4 regions of the Trichococcus sp. ES5 genome follow, and region 4 is predicted to be linked to each of the others. Evidence: riboswitches for the same ligand, from Rfam matches in the RefSeq annotation. Region 4 holds a riboswitch; each other region holds the start of a gene.
What was found. Region 4 has a riboswitch for thiamine pyrophosphate ahead of thiW (energy coupling factor transporter S component ThiW). Riboswitches for the same ligand answer to the same signal wherever they lie in the genome.
Positions count from the first base shown of each region.

Region 1: another riboswitch for thiamine pyrophosphate. It lies ahead of thiT (energy-coupled thiamine transporter ThiT); the one in region 4 lies ahead of thiW (energy coupling factor transporter S component ThiW).
Region 2: another riboswitch for thiamine pyrophosphate. It lies ahead of tenA (thiaminase II); the one in region 4 lies ahead of thiW (energy coupling factor transporter S component ThiW).
Region 3: another riboswitch for thiamine pyrophosphate. It lies ahead of TES5_RS15615 (hydroxyethylthiazole kinase); the one in region 4 lies ahead of thiW (energy coupling factor transporter S component ThiW).

Region 1 is NZ_FJND01000012.1:71,870-77,318, forward strand. It holds gene ppdK (pyruvate, phosphate dikinase) at 1-1,505, shown strand, start outside; gene TES5_RS10100 (zinc ribbon domain-containing protein YjdM) at 1,799-2,140, shown strand; gene TES5_RS10105 (NAD-dependent epimerase/dehydratase family protein) at 2,778-3,563, shown strand; gene TES5_RS10110 (hypothetical protein) at 3,711-4,031, shown strand; TPP riboswitch at 4,146-4,247, shown strand; gene thiT (energy-coupled thiamine transporter ThiT) at 4,308-4,883, shown strand; gene TES5_RS10120 (hypothetical protein) at 4,907-5,275, opposite strand; gene TES5_RS10125 (YitT family protein) at 5,386-5,449, opposite strand, start outside.
Region 2 is NZ_FJND01000007.1:78,020-83,468, reverse strand. It holds gene TES5_RS07625 (transcriptional regulator GutM) at 1-322, shown strand, start outside; gene TES5_RS07620 (PTS glucitol/sorbitol transporter subunit IIC) at 363-911, shown strand; gene TES5_RS07615 (PTS glucitol/sorbitol transporter subunit IIB) at 975-1,982, shown strand; gene TES5_RS07610 (PTS glucitol/sorbitol transporter subunit IIA) at 2,054-2,422, shown strand; gene TES5_RS07605 (transaldolase family protein) at 2,429-3,091, shown strand; TPP riboswitch at 3,187-3,313, shown strand; gene tenA (thiaminase II) at 3,461-4,135, shown strand; gene TES5_RS07595 (ECF transporter S component) at 4,171-4,749, shown strand; gene TES5_RS07590 (ABC transporter ATP-binding protein) at 4,764-5,449, shown strand, end outside.
Region 3 is NZ_FJND01000016.1:14,970-20,418, forward strand. It holds gene TES5_RS11280 (GIY-YIG nuclease family protein) at 1-294, shown strand, start outside; gene thiD (bifunctional hydroxymethylpyrimidine kinase/phosphomethylpyrimidine kinase) at 331-1,113, opposite strand; gene TES5_RS11290 (HAD family hydrolase) at 1,121-1,762, opposite strand; gene thiE (thiamine phosphate synthase) at 1,759-2,400, opposite strand; gene TES5_RS11300 (hydroxyethylthiazole kinase) at 2,387-2,935, opposite strand; gene TES5_RS15615 (hydroxyethylthiazole kinase) at 2,907-3,212, opposite strand; TPP riboswitch at 3,286-3,392, opposite strand; gene TES5_RS11305 (prolyl oligopeptidase family serine peptidase) at 3,456-5,003, opposite strand; gene TES5_RS11310 (helix-turn-helix domain-containing protein) at 5,173-5,449, opposite strand, start outside.
Region 4 is NZ_FJND01000011.1:86,911-92,359, reverse strand. It holds gene TES5_RS09680 (ABC transporter permease) at 1-83, shown strand, start outside; gene TES5_RS09675 (DUF5131 family protein) at 105-980, shown strand; gene TES5_RS09670 (zinc-binding dehydrogenase) at 1,004-1,987, shown strand; TPP riboswitch at 2,024-2,126, shown strand; TPP riboswitch at 2,189-2,290, shown strand; gene thiW (energy coupling factor transporter S component ThiW) at 2,422-2,913, shown strand; gene TES5_RS09660 (MurR/RpiR family transcriptional regulator) at 3,131-3,946, shown strand; gene nagA (N-acetylglucosamine-6-phosphate deacetylase) at 4,017-5,162, shown strand; gene nagB (glucosamine-6-phosphate deaminase) at 5,173-5,449, shown strand, end outside.

The DNA of each region.
Region 1 (5,449 bases), on a different contig from region 4:
CTCCCTTGTTGGCGACCGGGCTCGGCGCTTCACCTGGAGCGGCATCCGGACATATCTACTTCTCCACAGCCGCTGCCGAAGCAGCAAAAAAGGACGGCCTGCCAGTCATCCTGGTCCGCCGCGAAACATCGCCTGAGGATTTGGCCGGTATGATGAGTTCGGAAGGCATCCTGACGGCACGCGGCGGCATGACTTCGCACGCGGCAGTCGTCGCCCGCGGTTTGGGAAAATGCTGTGTGGTCGGCTGTACCGCAGCCGTCATCGATGAAGAAAACAAAACAGTTGTCATCGATGACGTCACCCTGCACCAAGGCGACCTGCTTTCGATCGATGGCGCAACCGGCAGAGTCTACGCCGGCAAAGTCGCCAAGCAGAACCCGACTTTGGGCGGCAAATTCAGCACCTTCATGGACTGGGTCAACGAAATGAAAGTGCTGCAGGTCAAAGCCAATGCGGATTCCCCGACCGACGTCAGACAAGCCTTGTCCCTGGGCGCGGAAGGTGTCGGACTTTGCCGGACCGAGCACATGTTCTTCCATAAGGATCGGATACCGGCCGTCCGCCAGATGATCCTTTCCCGCACACTGGACGAACGCAAAAAGTACCTGGCAGAGCTGTTGGAAATGCAGCGCCAGGATTTCCAGGAAATGTTCGCCCTGCTACAGGAGCGGCCGATGACCGTCCGCTTACTGGACCCGCCATTGCATGAATTCCTACCGACTGCGCATGCGGATAAGCTTGCCTTGGCGGAATCAATGGGAACCAGTTTGGCTGGTTTGGAAGCGCACATCGATTCCTTGCATGAAGTCAATCCGATGCTCGGTCACCGCGGTTGCCGTTTGGCCGTCACTTACCCGGAAATCTACCGGATGCAGGCGCGCGCCATCATCGAGGGGGCCTTCGCCGCTTCCGAAGAAACCGGCAGCACAATCACACCGGAAATCATGATTCCGTTGGTCTGCGACGTCGACGAGCTGCGCTACGTCAAAGCGGAAATCGTGGCGGAGATTGAGGAAGTATTCTCTGAGAAGGCTGCGACCATCCCCTACCTGATCGGGACGATGATCGAAATCCCGCGCGCCGCGGTCACTTCCGACGAAATCGCGCAGGCGGCCGACTTTTTCAGCTTCGGCACGAACGATATGACGCAGATGGGCTTCGGCTTCTCCCGCGACGACGCCGGCAAGTTCCTGCAGGAATACGAAGACAAAGGCTTGCTGAAGCCAAATCCGTTCCACTCATTGGACGTGAAAGGCATCGGCAAACTCGTCAAATTATCCGCCAAATTAGGCCGCGAAACCAACCCTGACTTAAGTCTGGGCGTCTGCGGCGAACACGGCGGCGATCCGGAATCCATCGCCTTCTTCTCAAGCATCGGCTTGGATTACGTTTCCTGCTCGCCTTTCCGCGTGCCGATCGCCCGCTTGGCTTCCGCACAGGTAGCGATTAAAGAGAGCAGAGCGAAAATGTCTGTACAGAAGGATGTTGTGTTGAGCAGCATCTGATCGAAAAGGCCCGGATCGATGACTTCGATCCGGACCTTTTTGGAATGTCATAATGCGCTTGCGCTCTAGTTGTCCGATTCTACATGGTTATCGGACAACCTCAGTCAACAACACAAATAAAGCCTTCCCGATCCGTTATCTTTCTTCTTATTGGTTATTATTCTTATATTGTCTATTTTCTATTGTCAACAAGGCGAAAATATGGCAGTATAGAGGCATCTTCTGCCTTGGATAAAAGGCCGGAAATGGAAAATAAAAAGACAGTTAATCAAAACAACGGAGGAATAAAAATCATGATGGAATTACCGAATTGCCCGAAATGCGGCTCCCCTTACACTTACGAAGACGGCACAATGCTGGTCTGCCCCGAGTGCGCACATGAATGGAGCGCGGATGCTGCAGAGGCAGCGAACGAAGATCAATTGATCGTCAAGGACGCGAACGGCAACCTGCTGCAGGACGGCGACACTGTTACGGTCATCAAGGACCTCAAAGTCAAAGGCAGCTCGAGCGCATTGAAAGTCGGCACAAAAGTCAAAGGCATCCGTTTGGTCGAAGGCGACCACAACATCGACTGCAAAATCGATGGCTTCGGCGCTATGAAACTGAAGTCCGAGTTCGTTAAAAAAGCATAATCCCGATTCAAAAAAACTGGCGAGGCACCCGAAAGAGAACCTCGCCAGTTTTTTATATTTTTTCGCAATTTGGGTGATACGTTACCATGCTATCCGGCCTCACGCCTTTCATCGGTACGATGGCTGTCACACCTGACAGCTAGGAGATATACGTCGGATCACCGTTCCTTTCCGTTTTGACTTGTTTTGAGAAAGTAGTATGGTCATCACCCCCGTTTGATGCTCGGCATTATGATGATAAGCCCCGCTGGTCCCTTTCAGGATCAACAAAAAAACACATGCGAAAGCACGTGCTCTGTCGGGCAATAGAATGAATGGGAAGATTGTTGCACAACAGATCCGCACTGACCTTGAAAAGCGCGCATTTGCAATTTCAACAAGTCCATCCGACTCACCCCTTCGTTTTCGATTGAAAAGTGTCTTGCCCTTGCCTATCATCTTACCCCTATTATACAGGGATAACGCCCGTGTCTCAATTAATTTACCTACATTTTACTCAAATATAACATTCCCTTTTCGTCCGACGAATCGCCGTTTTTGTAAGGGCTATCCTTTGACATTTTCCGGTGGCTTGCATACAGTTAAAACAAAGACGTTCACGATAGCAACTGTAAAAAAACAAGGGGGTATTTCGACAATGACCACAATCATGATCACCGGCGCAAGCGGTAATATAGGAAGAATTTTGGCGGATCATCTGAAGGAGAGCTACGAACTGACTTTGGTGGATATCCATTTCCATAACGTCGATCCGGCCCTTTTGGAGGGCACCATCGTCAAAGAGTTGGACCTGACTGTCGCCGGCAACTGGGACGGACTGCTGGAAGGGATCGATTACGTTATCCATCTGGCTGGTAATCCTTCACCCGATGCTATTTTTGACGATGAGCTGATCGATTTGAACTACAAGATGCCCTTCTACTTGTTCAAGGAATCATCCAAGTACGAAAACTTCGTCAAACGCATCATCTTCGCCAGTTCCATCCATACCGTCAGCGCCTACCCGAAAAATGTGCAGGTTCACGCCGATGAACCTGTCCGTCCGGGCGATATTTACGGCGTTTCGAAAGTCTATCTGGAAGGATTGGCCAGCCACTTCGCCTTTACGGAAGGCCAAGAATCCATCGGCATCCGCATCGGCAACTTTGATGAAAACCTCGATGATCCGATCGTCGACGAAGCGGGCTTGGCCGAATACCTGTCTCCACGGGACCTTTGCCATTTAGTCGACTGCGCCCTCAAAGCTAAACTTGTTGAGCCGTTCCTGTTGGTGAACGGGCTATCGGATAACCGCTTCCCACGCTTGGACATCTCACAGGCCAAAACTGCCCTCGGTTATCGGCCGAGCGATGATGCTTTTGTGCTGAAGGGCTATTTCCAGGATGACAACGGCGACCCGGTCGAACTGTCCGAAGAAGATTAAGGATCCTCCGATTTGGGAAGACTTCTACTATTTTTACGATTCTGCGTATATCCGCGAGCAAAGTTCTATTGAAGAGCCGGAAATGAACTGATATGATGTTCATTGGAGACAATACAAGTGTCAGATAGACGGAAGGAAGTACACTGAATGGCGAAAAAGAACAAAGGCAACCAGATCCAACGCAGAAATGTGAAACCAACAATACCGGAACTGCATAAAAACAATACTGGCGCGGTAACCAATAAAAAACTGCCGGTCGACGAAGATCCGAAATTGCAGAATTCATTCAATTTTACGATGTACGGCATGCTGATTGGGGCTTCAATCGGTTATTTCGCGGGCAACCTGACTTATGGCTTCGGTATCGGCATGCTGACCGGTGGCATAATCGATTCCTACATGAATACGCAGAAGAAAAAGAAGCGCGAAGCCATCCTGAAGGCGCAAGCCGAAAAAGAGCAGAAATAGTTCATTTCACACAAGTGTTTAGCCATTCTGGCATAGTCCTGGATGCGGCTTTGTGCACCGTGCAACTTGCATAAAAAAATCAACTGTAGTAAAGTGTAACTTAACTGAATAAACCGTTTCACAAAGGGGGGCCGTCCGCGGCTGAGATTGAACATAGATTCTGACCCTTCGAACCTGTTCGTTAGTACGAGCGTAGGGATTGTGATTGAGAATTGAATTTTATTCTCCTCCTTTGTCGATGGTATATTATGCCCAAAAAAAGGAGGAGTTTTTTTTATGTCAAAAAATCTGAACATCTGGATCGAAGGAACCATCATTGCTGCTTTAGCAACCGTTTTATCCCTGATCCCTTTCAATATTGGCCCAAGTTTTTCCGTCACGGTGGGAGCACCGGTCATGCTGCTTTACTGCCTGCGCCGCGGTTTGGTCCCCGGTTTCTTCGCCAGTTTCCTGTGGGGCGTGCTGCACATTCTGATCGGGACGGCCTATATTTTAACGCCGCTGCAAGGTTTCATCGAGTACTTCATCGCCTTTGGTTTCACTGGTTTGGCGGGTCTTTTCACGCCGAAAGTGCAACAGGCGATTGCGGATCAAAATAAAAAAATGCTTTTGTGGAATGTCTTTATAGGCACTGTCGTCGGGACTGTCGGCCGCTATTTCTGGCACACGATCGCCGGCTACTATTTCTGGGGATCCTACGCGCCTGAAGGCTGGAGCGCATGGTTCTACTCCATCACGCTGAACGGCGCCAGCGCCTTGGCGACCGGTGCATTCACGATCATGGTGCTGGCTGTTATCGCCAAAACCAACCCACAATTGTACGTTCCGAAAAAAGCCGTCCGCGGATACTGATTTCATGCCGGAACAACCGTTGTTCATGAGCTATGTCGGCTGTTTGCATCCGCGTTCGTCCGGAACGACCGACACTTCGCGGTTCTCTCAGCTGTTTGCATCTGCGTCCGGCCGGAACAGCCGACACTTCGCGGTTCTCTCGGTTGTTTGCTTCCGCGTTCGGCTGGAACAGCCGACACTTCGCGGTTCTCTCGGCTGTTTGCATCCGCGGTCGTCCGGAACAACCGACACTTCGTGGATCTCTCGGTTGTTTGCTTCCGCGTCCGGCCGGAACAGCCGACGCTTCGTGGATCTTTCGGTTGTTTGCGTCCGCATTCGGCCAGAACAGCCGACGCTTCGTGGATCTCTCGGTTGTTTGCGTATGAACGCAAAGAGAACAGCCGACAATCCATGACTTGATCGCCCAATTTGGACCGGTAACCCAGTCATGAAACATCCACTTTTAATTACAGAAAAACTGAGGCGTGATCCGAATCTCGGATCACGCCTCAGTTTTTTGATTCTATTCGACTAATCCGGACTGGCGTTCCAGTGTGAAACCCTTCCCGGCAACCTCATGCACCTGC
Region 2 (5,449 bases), on a different contig from region 4:
AGGCAAACGGGCAGGGAAGCTGACTTCCGGAACGATCATCATGTTCCAACTGGATGAAAAAGGCGTCATCGTCAGAGGCAAAAAGCTGCAAGGGACCACAATCTTGGCCAGGTTCAAACCGTACAACAAGTTCAACGGCAGACTGATCGAAGCCATCAAGGCAGAGGATCCGGATGTGCTGGCTGAAATCAAGATCACCCGCAAAACCATCATGAATGCGGTCGCTAATTACCGGATGTTCATAAACGGAGAAATCATTCCGGAGAAAGAATCTCCCTTTAAGGAATTGACCAAAAAAATTACAAACATTAAGTTCGGTTAAATTGTGTCAGAAATAATACATATAATAAGGAGTGTTAAATATGGACTTTCTAGTTAAAGGTGCAGAAAGCTTTATCGGATTATTTCAATTAGGTGCAAATACATTTATGAGCTGGATGACCGGCATCGTCCCAATCGTATTGATGCTGATGGTATTCATGAATGTCGTAATCAAGCTGATCGGTGAGGAAAAAATCAACGGCCTCGCACAACGCTTCTCTAAATATTCCTTGGTCAGAAACTGTATCCTGCCTTTCTTGGCAGCCTTCATGTTGGGGAATCCCGCATCATTCACGTTAGGAAGATTTTTGCCGGAGTTCTACAAGCCAAGTTTCTATGCGGCGCTTGCGCAATACAACCATACGAGTAACGGCCTTTTCCCGCACATCAATGCAGGCGAATTGTTCGTATTCCTAGGAATCGCTTCGGGTGTTGAAACGTTAGGATTGAGCACCACGCCACTGGCTATCCGTTATCTGCTTGTCGGGCTTGTGATGAATGCTGTAGGCGCATATGTAACCGACTTCACAACGGCTTATGTCTGCAAAAAATCCGGAATCCAATTGAGCAAAACAGCGAAAGTTCAATAATAACGACCAAGAAGATGTTGCATTAAACAAATAGAATGCATGAGAACGAGAGGGGTATTCATTATGACAAAATATAACAGCATCAAAGTCGAAAAAGGTTCCGGCGGCTGGGGCGGACCACTGATCATCACACCAACAGAGCAAAAACATAAATTCATCTACATCGTAGGCGGCGGAGAAAAACCTGCCATCGTCGACAGAATCGCTGAACTTACAGGTATGGAAGCCGTAAACGGATTCAAAACATCCATTCCGGATGATGAAACAGCCTTGGCTATCATCGACTGCGGCGGAACATTGAGATGCGGCATCTATCCTCAAAAAGGCATCCCGACAATCAACGTTGTTGCCACCGGTAAATCTGGTCCTTTGGCTAAATACATCACCGAAGACATTTACGTTTCAAATGTTGGCTTGAATCAGATCCAAGTAACTGGCGAGACAGCAAATGTAGCGGCAGCAAGCGTAGCAACTGCAGAACCAGTGGCAGAAGAGAAAGTCGCTTACACTACAGACAAAAAACTGACGCAACAAAATGCCGAAAAAGGCAGCGTAGTGGCAAAAATCGGTTTGGCTGCAGGTAAAGGGATCGCTATCATGCTGCAATCAGCCCGTGAAGCGGTGCAGACAGTCTTGCAGACAATCATCCCGTTCATGGCCTTTGTAGCGATGCTGATCGGTATTATCCAAGGCAGCGGAATCGGCAATCTGTTCGCGAAAATGATGATTCCATTGGCAGGTAATGTCTGGGGCTTGATGGTCATAGGGTTCATCTGCTCCTTGCCTTTCCTTTCTCCGCTATTGGGACCTGGCGCCGTAATCGCGCAAGTTATCGGAACATTGATCGGTGTTGAGATCGGTAAAGGCAATATCGAACCAAGCTTAGCTTTACCGGCTTTATTCGCCATCAACACACAAAATGCTTGCGATTTCATTCCAGTCGGGTTAGGCTTGCAGGAAGCAGAAGCTAAAACAGTAGAAGTCGGCGTACCATCCGTTCTTTATTCTCGATTCCTGAACGGTGTGCCCCGCGTATTCGTCGCTTGGTTAGCAAGCTTCGGATTGTATTAAAAATTCAGAAAAGCTGAACGGGTTCGTTCAGCCAATGGTTAAAAACTAATAATCGGAAAAGGTGAAGAAAAATGTCAATTTATTCAACGGTAGTCACAGAAATCGGACCTAATGCTAAGGAGTTTTTAGCTGAGGATATGATGGTATTGTTCGGAGACGATGCTCCGGAAGCATTGCGGCCATATTGCTTCCTGATCGAACAAAATGCACTGGAGCAGGATATTCAACTAGGACACGCGTTGGTTATCGGCGACGATAGTTATCGCGTCACAGCAGTGGGTGATGTGGTCAACAAAAACCTCAGGGATCTGGGGCACATCACCATTAACTTCAGCGGAGAAACAGTCGCTGAATTGGCAGGCTCTCTGTATGTTGAACACAAAACAGTGAACGAAATCGCGGAAGGCACCATCATCAAAATCACTGAAACTGTGGGGTAGTAGCGTATGTACATAGATTCGAACGACATCAAAGCAATCGGAAGTTTTTTGAAAAGCGGATTTCTGAAAGGAGTCACCACCAACCCGACGATTTTGTCGACTGGTTCCGGCAGTCGCTTCAAACAATTACAAGATTTATTGGCTTTGGAGCCGACGGAACTTTTTGTACAATTGCTGGGTACGACTTCTGAAGAAATGTTTGCCGATTATGAAGCAATAAAGACATTTGATGCAAATCACCGACTTTCGATAAAGATTCCCGTTACACAAGCAGGCTTGGAAACAATCAAAAAAGTGAAAGAGGACGATCCGGAAAGAGCGATCCTGGGGACACTGATCTATTCTGCGGACCAGGGGATCCTGGCCGCCGCAGCCGGATGCGATTATCTGGCACCGTATGTGAACAGGATGCTGAACAATGCGATCGATCCCTTCAAGGCGATCCGTTCCATGCGGACGTTCATCGATGCCAGAGGCTACAAGACCAAAATCATGGCAGCGAGCTTCAAAAATTCCCAACAAGTCATCGATTCATTGGAGTCGGGCGCGCATACTGCCACGATCCCTCCGGATGTCCTGAATAACATGATGAACAAGGATTTGGCGCTGCAGGCATTGCAGGTTTTTGAAGCAGACGGACAAGCGTTGTTGGCTGCATATGGTGAATAAATACAAGAAACGGTAACGTTTAGTGCAACAGAACGAGTTGACTTCCGGAAAAATTATGATACGATTAGAACAATAGCAAATGAACTGAATATTCTTTTTACCACTAGGGGTGCTTTACCGGCGGATGACTGTCCGCCAAAAAGCTGAGATCGAAGTAGGACTTCGAGACCCTTAGAACCTGATCTGGTTTGTACCAGCGTAGGGAAGTGGCGGCCTCTTTTGGCTAAGTAAGTCCCTATTGCATAAGGAACATACAACCACTTTTTTCCGTTGGGAAGAGAGTGGTTTTTTTGTTTGCAAAAATCAAGAGCGGCCGTTCGGATAAGTCGGGACCCTTGCGGAGCGCTCACAGCATATGGAGGGAAAGCAATGACATTTTCAGCACAAATCCGCCAAGCGGTAGAACCGATCTGGGCAGCCAGCATGGAGCATCCGTTTGTGAAAGGGATCGGGGACGGCACCTTGCCGTTGGAGAATTTCCGTTTTTACATCCAGCAGGATTCCTATTACCTGACGCGCTTCGCCAAAATTTTGGCGCTCGGCGCAGCCAAAGCACCGGATATTGCGACGACCAACCAGTTCGCCGACTTCGCGAAGCATACGTACAGCGCCGAAATCGGCCTGCATGAACAATTTTCGAAAAGGATGGGCATCACCGCGGAAGAAAAAGAGTGTTTCAAACCCGCGCCCACAACATACGCCTACACGTCCCATCTCTATCATGCCGGCCACTCGGGGCATTTGGGGGATGTGATCGCCGCCGTTCTGCCTTGCTACTGGCTCTACGCCGAAATCGGCGACGCCTTCATTAATGCAGCACCGGAAGAACCGATCTATCAGGAATGGATCGCTACCTATGGCGGGAAGGATTTTCAGGACCGGGTGGATGAGCAGATTGAGCATCTGGATAAGATTGCCGCAGCCGTGAGTGAAGCCGACCGCGAAAGGATGAAAGAGCATTTCATCATCAGCAGTCAGTACGAATACGCATTTTGGGAAATGGCCTATCGCATGGAAACGTGGCCGGTACCGTTGGAGCAATAAGAGACAAAATAAAACACAATGAGGAGACAGAGAAAATGAAAAAAGAATTGAAGCTTACAGATATTTTGGTGACGATCGTCATCGCCATCGCTTTCGGGATCGTCTACATCCTGTGGGGAACGGTTTATTACGCGGTGCAGCCGTTGGGTCTGCATCTTGATCAGCTGCTGTACGGCATGTGGTTCATCGCCGGTACCGTCGCCTATTTCATCATCCGCAAACCGGGTGTGGCGCTGTTGGCGGAAATCGCTGCGGCTTCAGGTGAATTCCTTTTGGGGTCGCCATGGGGTCTGACCGTCTTGCTTTCCGGCGTGGTGCAAGGATTGTTTGCGGAATTGGTGTTCATGGCCTTCCGTTACAAACGTTTTGACCTGAAGGTTGCCGCTTTGGCAGCTTCGGCATCTTGCGTGGGTTCGCTAGTGGTGGATGCGTTGAACGGGCAGATTGCTGAGTTGGCTGCTTGGAACTTGGCGCTGTATTTGTTGGCCCGTTTTGCCGGCTCGATTTTCTTTGCCGGGGTGCTGGCCTACTACTTGGCGGAAGTCCTGGAGGATACCGGCGTGACGAACCTTGTCCGTCCGCTTTCGACTGAAGATTTCACAGATATGGATTAAGGAGGATGGCGGAAATGGAGCAGCGAGCGTATGTGGAAAAGCTGAAGTTGAAGTTTCCCGGCGACGCCGATTTGTTGTTCAAGGATCTTTCCTTTTCGGTGGCTGAAGGCGAAAAAGTGCTGCTTTTGGGGCCGTCCGGCTGCGGCAAATCCACGCTGCTGCAGGTGTTGAGCGGGCTGATTCCGCAATCGATCGAAGTGCCGATGAAGGCCGAAAAGCTCGTGACGCCGGCTTCCTGGGGCTATGTTTTTCAGGACCCGGACAGCCAATTCTGCATGCCCTATGTCGATGAAGAACTCGCTTTTGTGCTCGAAAATCTGGCGGTTCCGCGCGAAGAGATGACTGCCAGAATAGACGTTGCGCTCCGGCAAGTGGGTTTGGAGCTGGCGGACAGCCATATCCCCATCGAAAGCCTTTCCGGAGGGATGAAGCAACGGCTGGCGATCGCCTCGGTATTGGTGTTGGATCCGGAAGTGCTCTTTTTGGATGAGCCCTCCGCCATGCTGGATCCGGAAGGAACGGAAGCGATCTGGGAGGTCCTGCAGGATGTCTGCAAGGACAAAACGGTCATCATTGTGGAACACAAAATCGATCATGTGCTGGCATTCGCCGAACGGCTCGTGTTGTTCGATGCATCCGGCCGCATCATCGCCGATGGACCGAACGAAGAAATCTTCTCGGCCCACAAGGACGAGATGAA
Region 3 (5,449 bases), on a different contig from region 4:
GAAGTAAAGAACACGGAAAATCAAAAGATTTTCATCGGCAAAACCCCGAACCTGAAGACCTTGAACGGCATGAAACATATTTTGAACATGGGGGCGAACAACAATAAGGAACTCCAAGCCGATTGGAACCAATTCGGGCAGGAAGCCTTCACCTTTACGATTTTGGAAGTGCTAGAAAAGAGCGAGGACCCTTCCTTCAACGAGAAGAAGGCCTTGGGACAACTGGAGGGAAAATGGCTGAGCGACAAGCAACCTTTCGGGGAACGCGGCTACAACCGCAAACCTAAAGCCTAAAAAAGAAAACAAGCGCGCTCGCGCCTGTTTTCTTTTTTAGTTGATGCGGTAAGCGTGATTGAGCGGGCCGCTGCCCTTGCCCAGATCCAGTCCGTCACGCAGTGCGCCGGTGATGTAGGCTTTGGCTTGGCGGATACTCGCTTCCATTCCGTGACCTAAAGCCAGATTCGCGGCGATGGCCGAGGAAAGCGTACAGCCGGTGCCATGCGTATTCGAGTTTTTGATCCGTTCCGACTCGAACCAACTAACTTTCCCGTCCATAAAGAGCAGATCGTCGGCGCTGTCCTTGAGATGGCCGCCTTTCAGGAGCACGCTAGTCCCCGCTGCTGAAGCGATGCGCTCCGCCGCAGCCAGCATATCCGCCTTCCTCTCGATTTTGACACCGCTCAATGCCTCTCCTTCCGGCACATTCGGGGTGATCACATCAGCCAACGGCAACAGCAGCGTCCGCAAAGCTTGGCTGGCATCGTCCTGCATCAGGCTGCTGCCGCTTGTGGCCACCATGACCGGGTCCACGACGATATTTTCCGCTTTGTATTCGAACAGCTTCTCCGCAATGACTTTGATGATTGCGGCGTTCGACACCATGCCGATCTTCACCGCATCCGGCCGGATATCCTTGAAGACGCAATCCAGCTGTTGCGCCACAAATTCGGGTGTCACTTCCATGATTCCGGCCACGCCTGTTGTGTTCTGTGCCGTCAGCGCTGTAATCACGCTCATCCCATAGACTTTATGCGCCATCATCGTCTTCAGGTCCGCTTGGATGCCCGCTCCGCCGCTACTGTCCGACCCGGCGATCGTCAATACTGTTTTCATGTTTTTATCATCCTTTCCAATCCGAAAATGAATAGATGTACTTCTCCGTCAACGCTTCGATGCGCTCCCTATCCTGTGCCGCCGTCTCATCATAGACGCCGACTACCCGAAAACCGGCTGCCGTTGCCGTTTCGATGGCGTGCAGGGCATCCTCAAAGATGACGGTCTTCGTGAGGGGAGCCCCGAGATGTTCGAACGCCCGCTGATAAATGAGCGGATTGTCTTTGCCCGTCTTTACTTCACTGCTGGTCAGGATAGTGCTGAAATAGTCCCGGATGCCCAAACGTTCCAAGGCGCTCTCGGCTAAATTTCTTTCGGTCGCGGTGGCGATGCACATTTTCACATTCTGCTCCTGCAAGGTCTGCAGATATTCCGCGGCGCCGGCTTTAAGCGGGACTTCATGACGGTAAAGATCCGCAATCAGCATCTCGATTTCCGTAAGGATCGTCGCTTCGGTTTCATGCAATCCGTATGCTGCACGAAATTGTTGTGCAGCTTGCGTGAGGCTCATCGTCTTCAAGGCATCCTGCAAGCCAGGAGCCGGCTGCAGCTTTTTCTGAAGCAAATACTTTTCTCCCAATCCTTGCCAAATCGGCATGGAATCCAGCAACGTCCCGTCCAGATCGAAGATGACTGCTTCCAGTTTCATGGTTGCACCATCGCTTCGGCTAACGGGCGCAGTCTCTTCACAGCCGCGGTTATATCCGGCTGCGCAAAGATGGCGGATACGACGGCAACCCCGTCGATGCCGCTGCCGTTCAGATTGAGGATATTCCCTTCAGCAATGCCTCCGATCCCCACAACGGGTATGCTCACCGCCTGGCAGATCTGCTGCAGCGTCTCGATCGATAGCGTATTGGCATCCGGCTTCGTTGCTGTACCGTAGATGGCACCGACGCCCAGATAATCGGCCCCGTTCCGTTCGGCTGCCAGCGCCTCTTCGACGGAATGGGCAGAAACACCCAGGATTTTCCCCTCGCCGATCCGGCTGCGGACATCTCCCGCCTGCATATCGCTCTGCCCCACATGTACACCGTCCGCGTCCAATGCCCAGGCCACATCGACCGCATCATTGATGATGAAGGGAATGCGGTGGCGTTTGGCCACAGCCTGCAGTTCCTTGCCAAGGGATACAAAGGCATCAAAATCCAGTTCCTTCTCGCGCAATTGCACGACAGTAACGCCCGCCTGGATGGCTTCTTCAAGCTGTTCCGCCAAGGATGCTTCCCCCAGCCATTGGCGATCGGTAACCGCATAAAGCAGCAAATCGTTCTTATCTATTCTCAATTTTAGCGCCTCCTTCCAGTTTTTTGGCCGACATCTTGCTGATTTCATCGATGAGGTAGCTGCGATAGGATGAAGTCCCTGCCCCATTGCGGATCATCCTTTCATAAGCCAGCTCGCCGCTGACTCCCATCAGGCATACCGCTGCCGCGGTAGCATCCAGCAACTGCTCCGAGTTGGCTCCGCAATAGGCGGCGATCAATGCCGACAGCATGCACCCAGTTCCGGACACCTTCGCCATCTGCGGATGTCCGTTGCGGATGATGTAGGCTTTGTCCCGGTCCGCAACGATATCGATTGCGCCGGTGATCGCAATGACCGTCTCATTGCGGTCGGCCAAGCGTTTGGCGAAAGCGACCGTTGCCTCGAGCGTCTCCTCGGTCACGGCATCGCTGATGTCTGCATCGACGCCTTTCGTCGTGCCGCTGCCGGAATGGATCGTTTTCATTTCCGAAATGTTCCCTTTGATCACGGTGAAGGCAATGTCTTCCAGCAAGTTGAATGTCGTTTCAGTCCTGAAAGGGGGATGCTCCCGCACCGACCGGATCCAAAACAACGGGATGGGCGAGCGCATTGGCTTGGCGCCCTGCCAGCAGCATCGACTCCACGGCTCGGCTGTTCAAGGTGCCGATATTCAGATTCAGGGCGGTGCAGATGCTTGTGATGTCCGCGACTTCCTCGGGGGCATCCGCCATGATCGGCGACCCACCGGCAGCCAAGAGGGCATTAGCGACATCATTGACGGTGACGTAATTGGTGATGCAGTGGACCAGCGGCGTCTGTTGCTGGACATTTTCGAATAACGTTTTGAACATGAGGTACCTCCAAATAGTTTTTTTGCGACAAAAAAAGCGAGAAATGTCCGGATAGGCATTTCCCGCTGAATACAATCATTCAATGTTATTTCCCTACGTTGGCATTATCCAAATCAGGTAATCGGTCGAAGTTGATTACTTCCTCTCAGCCTGCTGACACAAGCTCCCTTTTTCGTATGTAATTTTGTAACTATCTTAACATAAGCGCCAGCCTTACTCAAGAATCATTTTTGCTGATTCTTTTTATCTTGATTGCGCATTCAGCCACTCGAAAATATTTGTATAAGTGGTTTCACCGACTGTCGCTGCAGCTGTTCCTCCGCCGGCAGCGTTGCTTGGTTCTGATCCGAATGTTTCAGTGTCGGCAGCAGCCGCGATCGCTTCCTTATCCTGGACGCCTGTCACCTGGTTATTGAACAAGTAGATCCAGGAGAAGTGGCCTAGGTAAGTAGTGCCCGGGCTGTCCGTTCCTTCGACTGTTTCGTAGTAGGACATCCAAGTGTTTTCCGCTCCGGCCTGGATGAGCGCCTGGTAAGTAGGCAGCATGTAATTCGCAGGGATGACAACCGAATCATCCGCGGATTGGACAAGCCAAATAGGCAAGTCTTTGATCGCCTGGATTTTTTCTGCTGTGAACCAAACTTGCTCGGTCTTCACAAAACTTGATGTTCCGGTAGCTTCATCATTCGTTTTCACGTACGTGCCATCGCTGTTGCGCTCGTATTCATAGTAAGCATACGCCTCGCAGACCGGATAAGCCGCAGCAAAATATTCCGGGTATTGGATGACCATATTCATGGTCATGTAGCCGCCGTTCGAGCAGCCTCCCAAATAGATGCGATCGGTATCGACATCCGGATGCGCAGCTACATAATCATTGATGGTATCCATCAAGATTTCGGTGTATCTGGAGATGCCGCTGCCGTTGCCGTTCGTTCCGTCCCCTTCGTCCATCCAATAGGTAGGCGCTTGGACAGCCAACACGTAAGCTCCGGTCACGTCGTCAGTTTTGAAATAGGACTGGATCTCCTCTTTTGCCAACGCCGATACTTCATTTCCAAGGATTGCGATGTCGGGATCTGTTCCGCCTTCACCTTGACCGTGCAGCCAGATGACCAACGGGTTCGCTTCCCCTTCGGCAAGTTCTTCCGGTTCATAGGCAGCTATCGAAAGCGTCAATTCCTCTTCTTGATCCGTCATCGGATTCACGTAGGTGCCGCTGAAAGTTCCTCTGGCGGTGAACAAATCCGTATCCGGGGAGATGCGGTTGTTCACGGCATCCTCCGTGATGCTCAAAGAGTAGGTTTCATCCTCGATCGTGACGGAAGGAGCAGCGATTGCGACCTCATAAGCTGGAGACCACTCATTCATCGATGTCGTCGTATTGTAGGTGAACGGGGATCCGATCACACTGAAGGTTTCATCATTAAAACCGGTCTCCATATCGATCGCGATGAAGTTTGAATTCTCCTGCGGGTTCCCGTTTTCATCGGATGTATAGACGTCCGTCACCGTGCGTTCCGATCCGGCCGTCATGACCTGCCAGCCGCTAGGATCGACACTGTCGACCGCATCCTCCAGTTCGATGATGAGCTTCGGTACGCCCGGTCCTCCTTCATATCCCTTCACATAGATGCTGGTCTTCACGACGCCAGCATAGGCATCGGCTGATTGCACGCCTTCTTGCTGGTCTGAATCCTGTTGATCCACCGATTCTCCGGAACCGCAACCGGCAAGCAAACCTGCCGTTATCCCTAATGTAAAAATAGTGCTGAATGTCTTACGTCTCATTCCCTAATCCCTCCATATCCCTTTTGTCCATCCAAACAGGCAATACCCCACCCCTGCCGTAAAACGGTTTCATTCCATCCTAGGCTAAATGGGTAGCGCTTTCCCTATTTGCTATTTTAGGGAATTTCCAAAAAAAATAGGGGCGATTTGTACCCAAATTATGGGCGGATTATGCCTTGTTCTCGTCGCGGTAGCGCTTCGGCGTCAGGCCATATTTGTTTTTGAAGGCTGCAGAAAAGGATTTCTGATTCGGAAAGCCGCAAGCATCCACGATGTAACGGATGTTTTTATCCGTGAACATCAGCAGTTTCACGGCTTGGTTGAGCCGCTGTTCGACAATATAGCTGTGGATCGTGCTGCCGGTTTCCTTTTTGAACAACCTGCACAGATGCGTATAGGAGAGATGGAAAGCCACGGCCAATTGATCCAGCGCCAGATCCTTTTCC
Region 4 (5,449 bases):
CTGTGCTGTCGATGTTGTTGTGTCTGCTTGTCAATGTCATCCTGTACTTACTTGAGAACGCGTTGCGACGGAGATTTGCCTGATCTTTTCAAAGGAGTGGTCGCTTGAGTGATATCTGGAACCCGTTGCACGGCTGCAAAAAGGTCAGCCCGGGATGCCAAAATTGTTATATGTTTCATTTGGATAGTCAACGAGGAAAAGATGGCGCGCTGATTTATAAAGTCCAGAGCAGCTTCGATCGACCGTTGAAAAGAAACCGGCGCGGCGACTTTGTCATACCTCCTGGTTCCACGATACGCGTCTGCATGACTTCTGACTTCTTTCTTGAGGAAGCGGACGAGTGGCGCGGGGAAGTCTGGAAGATGATTGAGAAGCGTTCGGACGTGCTGTTCTACTTGTTGACGAAAAGAATCGAACGCGTGAAAGATTGCCTTCCTGAAAATTGGGGAGACGGTTGGGAAAACGTGTGGATGAATGTCTCTGCCGAAAACCAAAAGATGGCCGATAGGCGGATCCCGGTACTCCTGGATCTGCCTTTCAAACACCGAGGCATCATGGCCGCACCGTTGATCGGCGAAATCGACTTGACGAAGCATTTGTCGTCCGGAAAAATCGAACGCGTCATCGTTGGCGGGGAAAACTATGATGGGGCAAGGGAATGCCATTATGAATGGGTGCACAGGATGCACCAAGATTGCGTGGACCAGCATGTGAACTTCGAATTCATCGAAACCGGGAATCATTTTGTGAAGAACGGACGGAAGTATGAAATTTTGGACAAAAGAAAGCAGCAGGAGCAGGCAAAGAAATCCGGCCTGTCTTATGAAGGGCGTGCGGTTTCGGTTCAACTGACGGAGGTTGCCCAGGGCGAATCGGTGCCGCTTTTTCAAACAGATGCCGTGACTTTGTGCGACTCCTATGCCTACAAGAAATTTTGCGGTACGCAATCGGGAATACCCAGCTGCATGCTGTCGCTATGAAAATAAGAAAGGAAGTCGGAGAAATGAAGGCAGTCGTAGTGCATGAAGCGGGCGGACCGGAAAAACTGGTGCATCAGGAAGTTCCGCTTCCGGAAATCCGGGAAGGCTGGTCTCTCGTGAAGGTCATGGGCTTCGGCATCAACCATTCGGAAATCTTTACGCGGGAGGGGAAATCCCCCTCGGTCAAATTTCCCCGCATTTTAGGGATTGAATGCGTAGGGATAGTGGAGCGTTCGAGCGACGAAGAAAAATTGCCGCTCGGTCAAAAAGTGGTGTCGATCATGGGGGAAATGGGGAGAGCCTTCGACGGGAGTTATGCGGAATATGCCCTGTTGCCGGATGACCAAATCTATCCAGTCCACACCAATTTGCCTTGGTCCCAATTGGCGGCCCTTCCGGAAACCTACTATACGGCTTTCGGTTCCATGAAGAATCTGCGGATCCAAGCATCCGATCAGGTTTTGGTTCGGGGGGCAACGAGCGGTGTCGGGGTTGCCTTTGCCAAGTTGGTCAAAGCCCAATTCCCGGATATCCGGATTTATGGGAGCACGCGGAAAGCCGAAAAGGGTGAGAGATTGAAAGAAGCCGGCTTCACCGACTACGTCGAAGACCGCAACGGCGTGTTGGAAACGGAAGAGACTTTCGACAAAATTCTGGAATTGATCGGCCCTGCGACGATCAAGGACAGCCTTTCCCATATCCGGGAAGGCGGCGTTGTCTGCAGCACCGGTCAACTGGGCGGGAAATGGTTCCTGGAGGATTTCGATCCCATCATGGAATTGAAGCATAACAGCTACTTGACTACTTTCCATTCGAGTGACGTCTCCGGCGAGAAGGTGAATGAACTGCTGGAGTACATTGAAGAAAAAGGCATTGCTGTGGATCCCGAGCGAGTCTTCCCGCTCGAAGAGGTTGCCCAAGCCCATGCCTTTTTGCAGAGCCAGGACAGTTTCGGAAAAGCCATTGTGTTGGATCCGAGCGCTGCGGGAGAGAAAGCTTCAGAATAGGGTTGCGTTTCCGCGGATTATTGGTTAGAATCAAATGAGAAACACTGGGGGTGCGCTATTGCGCTGAGACCGGCATTGCCGGAACTCTTTGTACCTGATCTAGTTCATACTAGCGGAGGGAATGTGGCGTTTGACTATTCGCATAATAGACATCAAAACGTTATATTTTCTGATTTTCGCATCAGATCATATAGCGTTTTTTATTTTCAGTAGGGGTGCGCGCGAGCGCTGAGACCGAAACTGTCGGAACCCTTCAAACCTGATCCAGTTCGTACTGGCGGAGGGAACTGAGCTCGGTCTGGAGTCCGTACGTATATCCAAGACATCTCAGGGGAGGTGTCTTTTTATTTTCGTTAAAATCCGGGAGGAGGGGAAACGGTTCGCATAGATCAGGCTTCAAAAGGAATGAATCAAACTGAAAAGGGGAAAATCTTATGAACACAAAAAAATTAGTCACCACTGCCTTGATCATTGCCATGGGGGTGGTCAGCAACAGCATCTTCGTCATCCCGATCGGCATTGCAAAGGTAGCACCGATGCAGCATCTGCTGAATGTACTGACCGCTGTCTGGTTAGGACCCGGGTACGCCGTCCTGCAGGCCTTCGGCGTTTCCGTGCTGCGCAACTTGCTGGGAACGGGAACCATATTTGCCTTTCCTGGCAGCATGATCGGAGCTGTTTGCGCAGGTCTGTTTTATGCCAGAACGCAAAAGATCGGTTACGCGGCGCTGGGTGAATGGATAGGCACCGGAATCCTGGGCTCGCTGGTGAGCACTTTGCTGGCGCAGCTCTTTATGGGCATGGAAGCAGCATTGATGCTCTTCCTTCCGAGCTTCGCAATCAGCTCCGCCATCGGAGCCGGGATGGCTTATTTCATCATCCTGGAAATGGAAAAAAGAAGCGTGTTGGATCGGAACAGAATTTAAAACATCCGCATAAGCAGGAAGCCGCTCTCGGAAGAGGGCGGCTTTCTGCTGTCTAAAAGTGTCTCCAATAGAAATAGTTAAGAAAATTATTTTCATAAAATAATAATTGAAAAAACTATTTTCATGTGTTATTCTATCAGCGAAGGGGAAAAGGCGAAGTCAAGAAATGCGTAAAGCGCTTTTGGCGGCTGCGCAAAACAGGAGGAGGCAACGAAAAATGACAATCATCGAAGAGATCCAAAATCAGTATTCCGCTTTTTCCGCGAACGAGAAAAAAATTGCGGATTACATTCTGCAGAATAAAGCATCCATCAAAAATATGAACATCAAGGATTTGGCGGCGAAGGTGGAGACCTCGACGTCCAGCATCACCCGTTTCTGTAAACGCATCAACATCGATGGGTTTGTGGATATGAAGATTGCGCTGCGTTCATTGGCAAGCGAGCATCCTTTGAAAGAAATGCCGACTGTCTATGACGATATTTATGGCTATTATACGCAAGTCATCGATGAAACCAATCAGATGATCGAGGATCAGGCAATCGAAACGGTTGTCGATTGGATCAAAAATGCAAACAAAACAGTCATCTACGGCATCGGCAGTTCCGGGTTCACGGCCGCCGAATTGGCGCAACGCTTGATCCGCATGGGTCTGAATGCCACGGGGGTTACGGATTCCCACCTGATGATCATCAACAGTTCGATCATCAAGGAGGACGAATTGGTGATTGCCATTTCAAATTCAGGCGAAACGCCGGAACTGATAGCATCACTGGAGATCGCCAAGAAGAAAAAAGCGAAGATCATCGCCCTGACGAGCTTCAAAAACAGTTCCCTGACGAAACTGGCGGACGTCACTTGCTTCGGTTACCACTCGCGTTTCGTCAACAACACGGTGTTCGTCAACACACAGTTCGGGATGATGTATCTGATCGATGTGATTTCGACCTTCTTGGTGCAGGATGAGAATTTCAAATACAACATGGATCTGACGAGAAAAAATGTGCAAGGTTATTCGAAAAAATCGGAATAGTGGGATGTGGCGGCTGAGTCATGCAGGTGCACAGTGAAAATAAAGTTCAGGATCGAAGAGGGGAACGCAAATGAAAAAAGTGATCATCCATGCAGAAGTTTATACAGGGGAAACAGTCATCTCCGATGGGTATATCCGGTTCGGAAAAGAAATCAGCGCAGTCGGGAATATGTCGGAATACGTTCCCGAATCTGGCGAGGAAGTGATTGACGCAACCGGAATCAGGCTGGTGCCGGGCTTCATTGATGTCCACAGCCATGGCGGATATGGTGTGGATAACATGGACGGTGATGCGGAGGGCATCAACCGGATGATTGCGGCGATGCACCGGGAAGGGATCACCAGTTATTTTCCGACGACGATGACGCAATCGACAGAAAATATCGAAAAGGCTTTGGTCGGCATCCGCAAGGCCGCGGAAAAAAATCCGGTCATCCAAGGCATCCACCTCGAAGGGCCGTTCATTTCCGCAGTATTTAAGGGAGCGCAACCGGAAGAACACATCAAACTGCCGGATGCTGCTTTGATGCGCAAGTGGCAGGACTTGAGCGGCGGCTTGATCCGTTTGGTAACCTATGCGCCGGAGACCACTGATGCGACGGCATTCGAAAAGTATTGTCTCGATAACCGCATCGTGCTTTCGGTCGGGCATTCGGATGCTCTTCGCAGCCAGCTGAGAAAATCCAAGGCAGCGCATGTCACCCATCTCTTCAATGCGCAAAGGGGACTCCATCATCGTGAACCGGGTGTGACCGGACATGCGTTCCTGGAGGATGACATCTATGCGGAAATGATTGTCGATGGCCTGCATATCGATCCGGAAATGGTCAAGATCGCCTTCAAACAAAAAGGCGCAGACCGCATCGAATTGATTACCGATGCCATGCGTGCCAAAGGGATGGGCGACGGCATCAGTGAATTGGGCGGACAGAAAGTCATCGTCAAAGAAGGACAAGCCCGTCTGGAAAGCGGAAATTTGGCAGGAAGCGTGCTGGGATTTCAGGAGGCTTTCAGGAACATCATCGCCTTCACCGGCTGCAGCATCTTGGATGCGGTAAAGATGAGCTCAGTCAATCAGGCCCGTGAATTCGATTTGGTGCGAAAAGGGGGCATCGCTCCTGGAAAAGATGCCGATATGGTCCTGCTTTCGGAGTCATTTGCGGTCGAGCGGACAATCAGTTATGGACAGACAGTATACAAAAATAACAGAAAGTAGGTTACAGATCATGGAAATAATCATTAAAGCGACTCCTGAAGAGGCAAGCCGTTACGCATTCGAAAAAATCCGCGAGGAAATGGAAAGAGGTGCGAAAGTGCTCGGGTTGGCAACCGGCAGCACGCCGGAGAGGCTGTACCGGATCATGCGGGAAAGTGATCTTGATTTTTCGGGGATGACATCGATCAATCTGGACGAATATATGGGTCTTTCCGAAGACAATCCGCAGAGTTATCACTATTTCATGCATAAGCATTTGTTCGATGCAAAACCGTTCAAGAAAAACT